DNA from 2 places in the Rhizobium sp. CFBP 13726 genome. Region 1 is predicted to be linked to the other one. Evidence: predicted binding sites of a transcription regulator. Region 1 holds the regulator's gene; the other holds the start of a gene.
The links. The regulator PhoB, encoded in region 1, activates phosphate uptake and scavenging genes when phosphate is short. The targets are predictions, from matches to a motif close to TGTCATNNANCTGTCAT.
Positions count from the first base shown of each region.

Region 2: the regulator PhoB is predicted to act here: its motif matches at 2,435-2,451, upstream of IFT66_RS21570 (alkaline phosphatase).

Region 1 covers NZ_JACYUU010000003.1:377,159-382,463, reverse strand. The annotation lists gene IFT66_RS15905 (aspartate aminotransferase family protein) at 1-339, opposite strand, end outside; gene IFT66_RS15900 (GcrA family cell cycle regulator) at 791-1,330, shown strand; gene IFT66_RS15895 (PACE efflux transporter) at 1,527-1,961, shown strand; gene IFT66_RS15890 (ArsR/SmtB family transcription factor) at 1,900-2,688, opposite strand; gene IFT66_RS15885 (DMT family transporter) at 2,813-3,727, shown strand; gene phoB (phosphate regulon transcriptional regulator PhoB) at 3,709-4,392, opposite strand; gene phoU (phosphate signaling complex protein PhoU) at 4,518-5,231, opposite strand; gene pstB (phosphate ABC transporter ATP-binding protein PstB) at 5,283-5,305, opposite strand, start outside.
Region 2 covers NZ_JACYUU010000006.1:156,101-161,405, reverse strand. The annotation lists gene IFT66_RS21590 (carbonic anhydrase) at 1-34, shown strand, start outside; gene IFT66_RS21585 (lytic murein transglycosylase) at 56-868, opposite strand; gene IFT66_RS21580 (aspartate-semialdehyde dehydrogenase) at 1,071-2,105, opposite strand; gene IFT66_RS23790 (hypothetical protein) at 2,220-2,345, opposite strand; gene IFT66_RS21570 (alkaline phosphatase) at 2,503-4,266, shown strand; gene IFT66_RS21565 (hypothetical protein) at 4,408-4,878, shown strand; gene IFT66_RS21560 (ABC transporter ATP-binding protein) at 4,883-5,305, shown strand, end outside.

The DNA.
Region 1 (5,305 bases):
GAAATGATAGCGACGCGCCGTCTTGATGGCGGTCTCAAGCGCTTCGGCGCCGGAATTGGTAAAGAACACCTTGTCCGCGAAGGTGGCATCCACCAGACGGCGGGCCAGACGCTCCTGCTCCGGGATCTCGTAGAGGTTGGAAAGGTGCCAGACCTTCTCGGCCTGCGACTTCAGCGCGTTTACCAGATGCGGATTGGAATGACCGCAGGAGGTGACGGCAACGCCTGCCCCGAAATCCAGATATCGCTCGCCACCTTCCGTCACAAGCCATACGCCCTCGCCTCGATCAAAGCGCAAAGGTGCCCGGGCAAACGTGTCGTAAAGTGCGGCTTCAGCCATGGCGACATCACTCCTCTGGGTAGGTTCCGACCCCCCTCTCCAGACCTCTCCGGAGACCGGGAATGCGGCCTGAAAAATCAAAAATGCCGCCCACCGGGCGGCGCGGGCACTATCATGGCTAAGTGCCTCCATGTCAACAAAACTTGGTGTTTTATAGGGCTTTCGGGGCATACGCCGCGATGCAACCTGATGCTGTGTTGCGGCATTTCGGTCTGTGACAAAAATGACTCTTGAGGGCAGCAAGTTGGGGAAAACCGCGAAATCGATTCGCGGCGATTCGAGCGACTCTTGCCACGGAGTCAGCCACACACTAGGTTAATCCTCAATTACTAGAACGCATGCGGCGGAACTAGTCACCTCGAAGCATAGATTGCGTGGGTGCGGCGGATTTATTTCGCCGCAGAGGTGAACGGATTCTGTCTGCCAGCAACGTTCAAAGGCGGAGAACGGCATGAACTGGACTGATGAGCGCGTCGAGCGACTTAAAAAACTATGGTCGGAAGGTCTCAGCGCCAGCCAGATTGCAGCCCAACTTGGAGGCGTAAGCCGCAATGCCGTGATCGGCAAAGTGCACCGTCTCAACCTTCCGGGTCGCGCCAAAGCAGGCGGTTCGGCGTCGGCCAATCGCCCGGCATCCAAGCGCCCAGCGCCCGCAGCTCCGCGCGCGCCGAGCTTTGCCGGACGCGACACAGCCCGTCCCGCAGCACGGACGGTGGGTGCAAACGCCCTCAAGGAAGATCAGGACGTCAACGTCGCGGAGCCGGTGAAATACACCGCTTCCGGCAGCGTCGTCGTGCCGATCTCGCGCCGTCTGTCGCTGACGGATCTCACCGAGCGCACATGCAAGTGGCCGGTCGGCGATCCGCTGACGGACGACTTCCATTTCTGCGGTTGCGATGCGCAGGATGCGTCGCCCTATTGCAAATATCACGCGAAGCTTGCCTACCAGCCAGTGCACGAGCGCCGTCGTCCGGCTGCCCGCGCGTCCTGAGTCAGGCGGCTGCGGAAACAAGATCGAAGGCGGGCTCTGGCCCGCCTTTTGCGTTTTCGGCATGGCTGACTTGCGCTGAAAAAACTTGCCTCGCACTCCCTGGGCTCCTATTTCGGCCTCGAGAGAGGACGACCTCCCCCTGAATGGGCATAACGCCGGGACGACCCGGCATGAACCGCACCTAAAGGGGAAGATCATGCGCTCGATAAGAGACCGTATTCGCCACGCCATCAGCTTTGAAATCATCGGGCTTCTGATGATGGTGCCGCTCGGCGCTTTCGTCTTCGACATGCCGGCCGAACATATGGGCATTGTCGGCGTCGTGTCTGCGACGGTCGCGACCGGCTGGAACTACCTCTACAATCTGGGTTTCGACCGCTTTCTGCAGGCGCGACGGGGTACGACGCTGAAGACGCCTGCCTTGCGCATTGCTCATGCGGTGCTGTTCGAAATCGGTCTGCTGGTCGTGCTGATGCCGTTTATCGCGTGGTATCTGCAGATTACCCTTCTCCATGCGCTGACAATGGATATCGCGATCGCGCTGTTCTACGTGGTCTATGCCTATCTCTTCAATCTTGGCTACGACAAGCTGTTCCCGCTGCCGGAATGGAAGACCCAGGAAGCCGCCTGACCATCAGAGTTTCGGACGGTGCAATACGCCAGTCCGATGGAAGCCTGAATGTCTCGGCAAACCCGATCTCTCCGGCGCGCGTGATCCGCAGAGCCCGGGTTTCCTCTCGGCGGCCGATCCAGCCGACGCCAAGAGCGCGGTCCAGCAGCGCCGCACCCATTTGTCCCGCCAGATGCGGCCGTCGCTCGCTCCAATCGAGGCATGTCCGGCAGAGCGGGCGTTTCGAACGGGTCAGCTGTTCGAGATCGATCCCGAAATCACAAAAGAACCGTCTGCCCTCGTCGGTGATCAGGCCGGCTCCATCGCCGAGCAGCATGTAGCCGCTTCCTGTTAGGGCATCGGCGAGCGCGATGGCGAGACGGCCGGCCATGTGATCGTAACAGGTGCGGGCAAGCCGTAACGCTTCGTCTTTCGGGCCGACAGGATGATGGCGCTTCGGCCCATCCGCGGCGACTGCCATCAACGCGTGGATCGCGTGCGCGACTTCCGGAGAGGCAAGTCGGTAATAGCGGTGCCTGCCCTGCTTCTCGACCTCGATCAGGCGAGCCTGCGCCAGTTTGCCGAGATGGCCGCTGGTGGTCTGCGCGGTGACGCCGGCGTGGCGTGCCAGTTCGCCCGCCGTCAGCGCCTGTCCGCCCATCAGCGCGGACAGCATGTTGGCGCGTGCAGCATCGCCGATCAGGCTTGCAACTTCCGCAATCGTATTTCCTGAAACCATATTGGGCATGATCCAGTTCTAGCACCGGAAAACTTTGCCGTCAGCGGTCAACGGTTCGGCCGTCGTCGAAGCATTTCTTTTCCTGGTTCCGCTAAGAGGGGCGGAGATTGCATTCATGGGGACAGGAACTGGAATGGCGGACACCAAAACAAGCATGGCAACGGATCTGTTGCTGCTCCTCACGCTCGCGACGCTTTGGGGCGCGTCCTACACGCTGATCAAAGTCGGTGTGGAGACGATTTCGCCTGTCACCTTTATTGCCGTCAGAACACTGGTCGCCGGGCTCATTCTCGCTGCGGCACTACGCCTTCGCGGATTGAAGCTGCCGACCGACCGGCAGACCTGGAAGCTTTTCACGGTTCAGGCCTGCCTCAACAGCGCGGTCCCCTTCACCCTCATCGCCTGGGCCGAACAGACGACCGATGCGGGCCTTGCCACCATCTTGAGTTCAACGACGCCGATCTTCGCCTTTCTGTTGACGGCGCTGATCACCCGCCATGAAAGCGTCTCTGCGGCCAAGCTGTTTGGAGTTGCCGCAGGCATTGTCGGCATATGCCTGATCGTCGGCATGGAGGCGCTTGCCGGCTCGGGCGAGAGCCTCTGGGCGCAACTCGCCATCGTGGCGGCGACGATCTGCTATGCGGCGGCTGCCATCTTCGGCAAGAATTTTAAAGGATTGGACCCGATGATGCCCGCCGCGGGATCGCTGATTGCAGGGGCGGCCATCCTCATTCCCGTGAGCCTCGTGGTCGATCGGCCCTGGACGCTGACGCCCAGCGCCGATTCCATGCTCGCCCTGTTGGCGCTGGCGGTATTTTCGACGGCGCTGGCCTTCGTCATCTATTTCCGGCTGGTCCAGACGCTCGGCTCCGTCGGCACGACGGCGCAGGCCTATCTGCGGGTGCCGATCGGCGTTGGCATCGGCGTCGTGTTTCTCGGCGAAACGCTTGCCTCGACAGCCTGGCTCGGTCTCGCCTGCGTCGTGACCGGCGTGATTGCCATGACGCTGCCGGCTAGGAGACGCGGTGCTCAGGCTTCCATCGAGTAGCCGGCACCGCGGACCGTGCGGATGACGTCCTGCATGTTGGAAAAGTTGAGCGCCTTCCGGAGGCGCCCTACATGCACGTCGACGGTACGCTCGTCGACATAGATGTCATGGCCCCAGACGCCGTCGAGCAGCTGCGAGCGCGAAAAGACGCGGCTGGGCGACGCCATCAGGAATTCCAGAAGTCTAAACTCTGTCGGCCCGAGGCGAACTTCGCGGCTCTTGCGGTGAACGCGGTGGGTTTCGCGGTCGAGTTCGATGTCGCCGCATTTGAGGACGCTCGACAGCACTTCGGGTCGGGCACGGCGCAGCATCGCCTTGACGCGGGCCATCAGTTCCGGCGTCGAGAAAGGCTTGACCACATAGTCGTCTGCGCCGGTGGCAAGCCCACGAACGCGCTCGCTTTCTTCGCCGCGCGCCGTCAGCATGATGATCGGCAGGCGTTCCGTCTCCGGCCGCATACGCAGGCGACGGCAGAGTTCGATGCCTGAAACGCCCGGCAGCATCCAGTCGAGAATGAGAAGATCCGGAACGCGCTCCTGAAGCCTGATTTCCGCTTCGTCACCGCGAAGCACGGTATCGACCTCGTAACCCTCGGCCTCCAGGTTATACCGAAGGAGGACGCTGAGGGCCTCTTCGTCTTCCACGACTGCGATCTTCGGCTGCATTCCGACTTGCTCCGTCACTCGTCCCGAACCGCACTTAGATCCGCCAGATCCGCTCGCGCTGCTTCAGGTCATTGGTTTTGGCAGTTATCGTCCCGAAACCGGCAGGCGATTTCGGGAGAGCTGCATCATGTCCCGGCGGAGCCGAGCATGTTGGACGTATCGTCCTTCGGACGTTCGCCCTCCGGCTGTGCGCCGGTCGCGATGTAGTAGATGGTCTCGGCGATATTCGTCGCGTGGTCGCCGATGCGCTCGATGTTCTTGGCGCAGAACAGGAGATGGGTGCAGGTGGTGATGTTGCGCGGATCCTCCATCATGTAGGTGAGGAGTTCGCGGAACAGCGAGGTGTACATCGCGTCAATCTCTTCATCGCGCTGGCGGATGATTTCGGCTTTTTCCGCGGAGCGGTTGGCGAAGACATCAAGAACGTCCTTGAGCTGCACCAGCGCCAGTTCGGAAAGATGCTCCAGACCACGGGCGAGCTTGCGCGGGACGCCTGTTCCCTGCACGGCGAGCACGCGCTTGGCGGTGTTCTTACCAAGGTCGCCGACGCGTTCCAGGTCAGCTGCAATGCGCAGCGTGCCGATGATCTCGCGAAGGTCGGCCGCCATCGGCTGACGCTTGGCGATGGTGACGATCGCCTTGTCCTGGATATCGCGCTCGGCGTGGTCGAGAATGACGTCGTCCGAGATGACCTTCTGGGCCAGCGCCGAGTCGGAGTTGACGAGCGCACGCACGGCATCACCGCACATCTGCTCCGCCAGACCGCCCATTTCGGAAATCCGGCGGTTCAGGTATTTCAGTTCCTCGTCATAGGCCGAGAGAATATGGGTCGAAACCATGTGTCTGATCCTTGATGTCTGCAGTTGCGGCTGACGGGTTCTGCGCTCGCATCAGCCGAAGCGGCCCATGATGT
Region 2 (5,305 bases), on a different contig from region 1:
ACCGGCGATCGAGGCCGAGCAGAGCCCGGCCTGATCATTTCAACCGTGTAACGGCTCAGCCGCCGTCGATCTGGGCGCCCATGTATGCGATCGCCTGCTGGTAGACGGTTGCCGCGTTCCAGCCTTGGATGGCGACGAAATTCGGCTCGCCCTGCTGGTAACCGGCGCCTGTACGCCAGCCATGACCCTTGAGGAAGTTGGCGGTCGATGCCAGCGCATCGGCGCGCGAACGGACCATGTCGATATGGCCGTCGCCATCACCATCAGCGCCGTAGCGGATGACGTTGAGCGGCAGGAACTGCGTCTGGCCGATTTCGCCATGCGCTGCACCCTTTGCAGTGGTGCTGAGATCACCGCGGGCAACGAGCTGCAGGGCAGCGTAAAGCTGTTCGGTAAAGTAGGCCGAGCGGCGGCAGTCATAGGAAAGCGTCGCGACGGCCGACAGCGTATGCTGGTCGCCCATGTAATTGCCGAAACCGGTTTCCATGCCCCAGATTGCCAGGATCGGGCCGGCCGGAACGCCGTAGCGGCGCTCAATCGACGCAAACAGCGCTGCGTTGGATTTCTTCATGGACTTGCCGCGCGAGATGATCGTTGCGCCACCGCGCTTCTTCATGAACTCGTCGAAGGAAAGCTTGAAGCTTTTCTGGCCGCGGTCGGCGCGAATGGTCGGGCGGTTGTAGACGACGTTAGCAAAGGCGCGGTCGAGAACTGCAGGGCTGATACCCTTGGACGGTGCCTGCTGCTTGAAATCGGCGACCCAGCGGTCGAAACCGGCTCCATCATTGCCGCAGGCGGCGGCAAAGGCCGGGGCTGCGGTTGCAAGCGTTGCTGCTGCGATCAATCCTGCCAGAATAGTCTTCATCATGCGGTCAAACCCGTCGAAAGTCCGGATTGCTTGGCCGAAAGCTTCCGGAAGAATTGCGCTATATTCGGCCTTATGACCCCAGTGGCGGATAATCGCAATTCATCTTCCCATGAATAGTTCGTGAAGAGAGACGAATCGAAAAAACCCCGTCATTTCTGACGGGGCTTTCTAAGCGGATTTGCTTAATAAAGTACGTTACTTATTAAGCAGCAACCTTGCGTGGCTTGATCAGACCGCGATTGACCAGAAGTTCGGCGATCTGGATCGCGTTCAGCGCGGCACCCTTGCGCAGGTTGTCGGAGACGACCCAGATGTTGAGTCCGTTTTCGACGGTTGCGTCTTCGCGGATACGCGAAATGTAGGTCGCGTCTTCACCGGCGCATTCGAGAGGCGTGATGTAACCGCCGTCTTCGTGCTTGTCGATGACAAGGCAACCCGGCGCTTCGCGCAGGATATCGCGGGCCTGATCGGCCGTGATCTCGTTTTCGAACTCGATGTTGACGGATTCGGAGTGGCCGATAAAGACCGGAACGCGCACTGCCGTGCAGGTAACGCGGATCTTCGGGTCGAGCATCTTCTTGGTCTCGGCCAGAACCTTCCACTCTTCCTTCGTGTAGCCGTCTTCCATGAAGCTATCGATATGCGGGATGACGTTGAAGGCAATACGCTTGGTGAACTTCTTCGATTCGACCGGATCGGCCACGAACACGGCGCGCGTCTGGGTGAAGAGTTCGTCCATGCCTTCCTTGCCGGCACCGGACACCGACTGGTAGGTGGAAACGACGACGCGCTTGATCTTGGCAAAGTCATGCAGCGGCTTCAGCGCGACGACGAGCTGGGCCGTCGAGCAGTTCGGATTGGCAATGATGTTCTTCTTGGAGAAACCGACGATGGCGTCGGGGTTCACTTCCGGAACGATCAGCGGCACTTCCGAATCGTAGCGCCAGGCGGACGAGTTGTCGATGACGACGCAGCCCTGCGCACCGATCTTCGGCGACCACTTCTTGGAGGCATCGCCGCCGGCGGACATCAGGCAGATGTCGGTATCGGAGAAATCGTGGTTCTCGAGGTTGGAAACCTTGAGCGTCTTGTCGCCGAAGGAAACTTCCGTGCCCTGGCTGCGGGCGGAGGCGAGTGCGACGACTTCATCAGCCGGAAAACCACGTTCCGCGAGAATGTTCAGCATTTCCCTGCCGACATTGCCGGTTGCACCGGCGACTGCGATCTTGAAACCCATTTCTTTGCTCTCTTTCTGTCTCTCCTCGGTTTTCTGAGGGGGAAGCCCGTGTCGCGCGCGACGCGGTGTTCCTTGTCCCCGGCCGTACCGGGGAGAGAGCGGTGGCCAGAGACGTCAGACGATAATTTTCGTCGTCGTTTTGGCCGTGGTTTTGTCGGAAACCGAAAGGGCAACATCCAGCCGCCCGGCAGATACTGCCAGGTCATAGCACGCAGCAAAGCGAAAGTCGCGGCGAAGCATGGACACTCCTTTTCCAAAGCTGCTCATAAAAGATTTTGCCGCAGAGTCAAGGTTGATGCGATCGGACCTCGGCGCCGTTATCACGTTTCTGTCATTGCACTGTCATGGCATGGGGCTATCCCCGAACCTCTATGCGACGCAACGACGGGGGTTTTCCATGCGTATGCTTCTTGCTGCCTTTGCAGCCACCACAATTCTTTCCGGCGGCGTGCAAGCCGCCCACGCCGCGAACGTCTTTCCGCTTGATCGGGCGACGATCCTGACAGGCTCTCCATTCGATTTCAAGGTCGAGTTCAGCTCGGTCGTAAAGCCTGAGGACGTCAAGATCACCGTCAACGGCCAGGACTACAAGTCTGTGTTCGGCAAGGATGTCGAGTTCGTTGCAGAAGAGAAAAACAAGGACAAGGTTCTCGGTTCCGCCGTCGTGCTGCGCGCACTGACGATCGCGAATGCCGGCGACTACAAGGTTGAAGTCTCTGCTGGTTCGGAAACCAAGAGCGTGACCTGGAACGTTTATGGCACCGCGGCGCAGCCAAAGGCCAAGAACGTGATCTTCCTGATCGGTGACGGTCTTTCCGTGGCGCATCGCACCGCTGCCCGCATCATGGCCAAGGGCATGACCGAGGGCAAGGCGAACGGTCGTCTCGCAATGGACGACATCCCGCCGGCAGCCTTTGTCGGGACGTCCGCGACGGACGCTGTCGCCACCGACAGCGCCAACACGATGTCGGCCTATATGACCGGCCACAAGACAGCCGTGAACGCAATCGGCGTCTATGCCGATCGCACGCCTGACTCGATGGACGATCCGAAGGTTGAAACATACGCGGAAGCGGTCCGCCGCCAGACGAAGAAGTCGATCGGCATCGTCACGACCGCAGAAGTTCAGGACGCAACACCCGCAGCCGTCGTCGCCCATACCCGCAAGCGCGGCGACAAGGCGGAAATCAACGGCATGCTGTTCGACGTCAAGCCGGACGTCCTGCTCGGCGGCGGTTCCGCCTACTTCCTGCCCCAGGCGACGCCTGGATCCAAGCGCAAGGACGACAAGGACTATATCGCCCTGTTCAAGGATGCCGGCTACATGCTTGCGACCAGCAAGGCTGAACTGGCAACGGCAGCCGGCACCAATACCGGCAAGATCCTCGGCCTGTTTCACACCGGCAACATGGACACGACGCTTGACCGCGAATTCCTGAAAAAGGGCACGACGGCGAAGTTCCCGGATCAGCCGGGCCTCGTCGACATGACCAAGGTCGCGCTCGACACGCTGTCGAAGAACCCGGACGGCTTCTTCCTGATGGTCGAAGCTGCCAACATCGACAAGATGTCTCATCCGCTGGACTGGGACCGCGCAGTCGTCGATACGATCGAATTCGACAAGGCAATCGCCGCAGCCCGCGAATTTGCCGACAAGAACCCCGACACGCTGATCATCGTCACCGGCGACCATACCCACGGTGTTTCGATCATCGGTACGGTCAACGATGAAAAGCCGGGCGACGACATGCGCGAAAAGGTCGGGACCTATGCCGAGGCAGGTTTCCCGAACTATATGGACGAGAACAAGGATGGTTATCCTGACAAGGTCGATGTTACCAAGCGCCTGTTCCTGAACGCCAATAACGGCCCTGATCATTACGAGACATTCCGTCCGAAGCTCGACAATCCCTTCGTTCCCGCCATCCAGAACGAGAAGAAGGAATATGTCGCCAACGAAGCCTACAAGGATATCCCGGGCGCTGTTCTCGTGACCGGCATCATTCCGAAAAGCGCCGACAGTGGCGTCCATGCGGTTGACGATGTCGTGCTTCAGGCTGCCGGCCCAGGTTCAGAAGGCTTCCGCGGCTACATGGAGCAGAGCGACGTCTACAAGGTTCTCGCGGAGACTTTCGCGCTGGGCGCCAAGCAGACCAACTGATCAGACCGACTGGGTCTGAACGACCATGGTTAAAGAGGGGGCATGTCCTGAGGCGTGCCCCTATCTACTTCAGATATCGCGGGACTTGAAGATATGCCTCAGCTGCAGGATGATGACGGCGCTCGACAAGGGAGAGTGATCATGGGAGCGCTCGAGATGGTCGACCGTCGCCAGATGCTCAAGACCTCGCTTGGCATCATTGCCGGCCTGCCGCTGCTGATATCAGGCGCAACCGCCCGCGCAGAAAACGGCCTTTCCTTCGACGAACTCTATGGCAAGGTCAGCGTTCTCGGTCTGGAATTTTCCGACAAGGTCAGGCGGCTGAACGGCCAGGAGATCGCCATGCGCGGTTTCATGGCGCCACCGCTGAAGGCGGAAGCCTCGTTCTTTGTTCTGACCGAAGTGCCGATGTCGATCTGCCCGTTCTGCTCCACCGATGCGGACTGGCCGGACAATATCGTCGTTGTCTATCTCGATGAGAAGCAGACATTCACCCAGCCAAGCCAGACGATCGAGGTGCGCGGCACGCTCGAGATGGGCTCGTGGACCGATCCGGACACCGGCTTCGTGAGCCTGCTGCGGATCCGCCAGGCTGAATACGGTACGGTCTGACGACATGATGCCTCTTAAGGTGCAATCTCTCGCCATCTCGTTTCCCGGTCTGGCGACACCGGTTCTTTCCATCGATGCTCTCGAGATCGCCGCCGGCAGCCGCGTTGCGCTGACGGGCGGTTCGGGATCCGGCAAGAGCACGCTTCTCAATATCATTGCGGGGCTCGAGCGTGTTCGCACCGGTGAGGTCATCTGGGGTGGGCAGGATATTGCCAGACTGTCGGAAGGCCGGCGAGACCGTTGGCGGGCCGAAAATGTGGGTCTCGTAATGCAGGATTTCCATCTCTTTGCGGGTCTTTCGGCGCTGGATAACGTGCTGCTGCCGGCACGGCTTTCGCGGGTCTCGACCCCGAATCTGGTGAAAAGAGCGCATGAGCTGATCGAGACCGTGGGGTTGAAGCGACCCGGTCAGTCCGTCGAGACCATG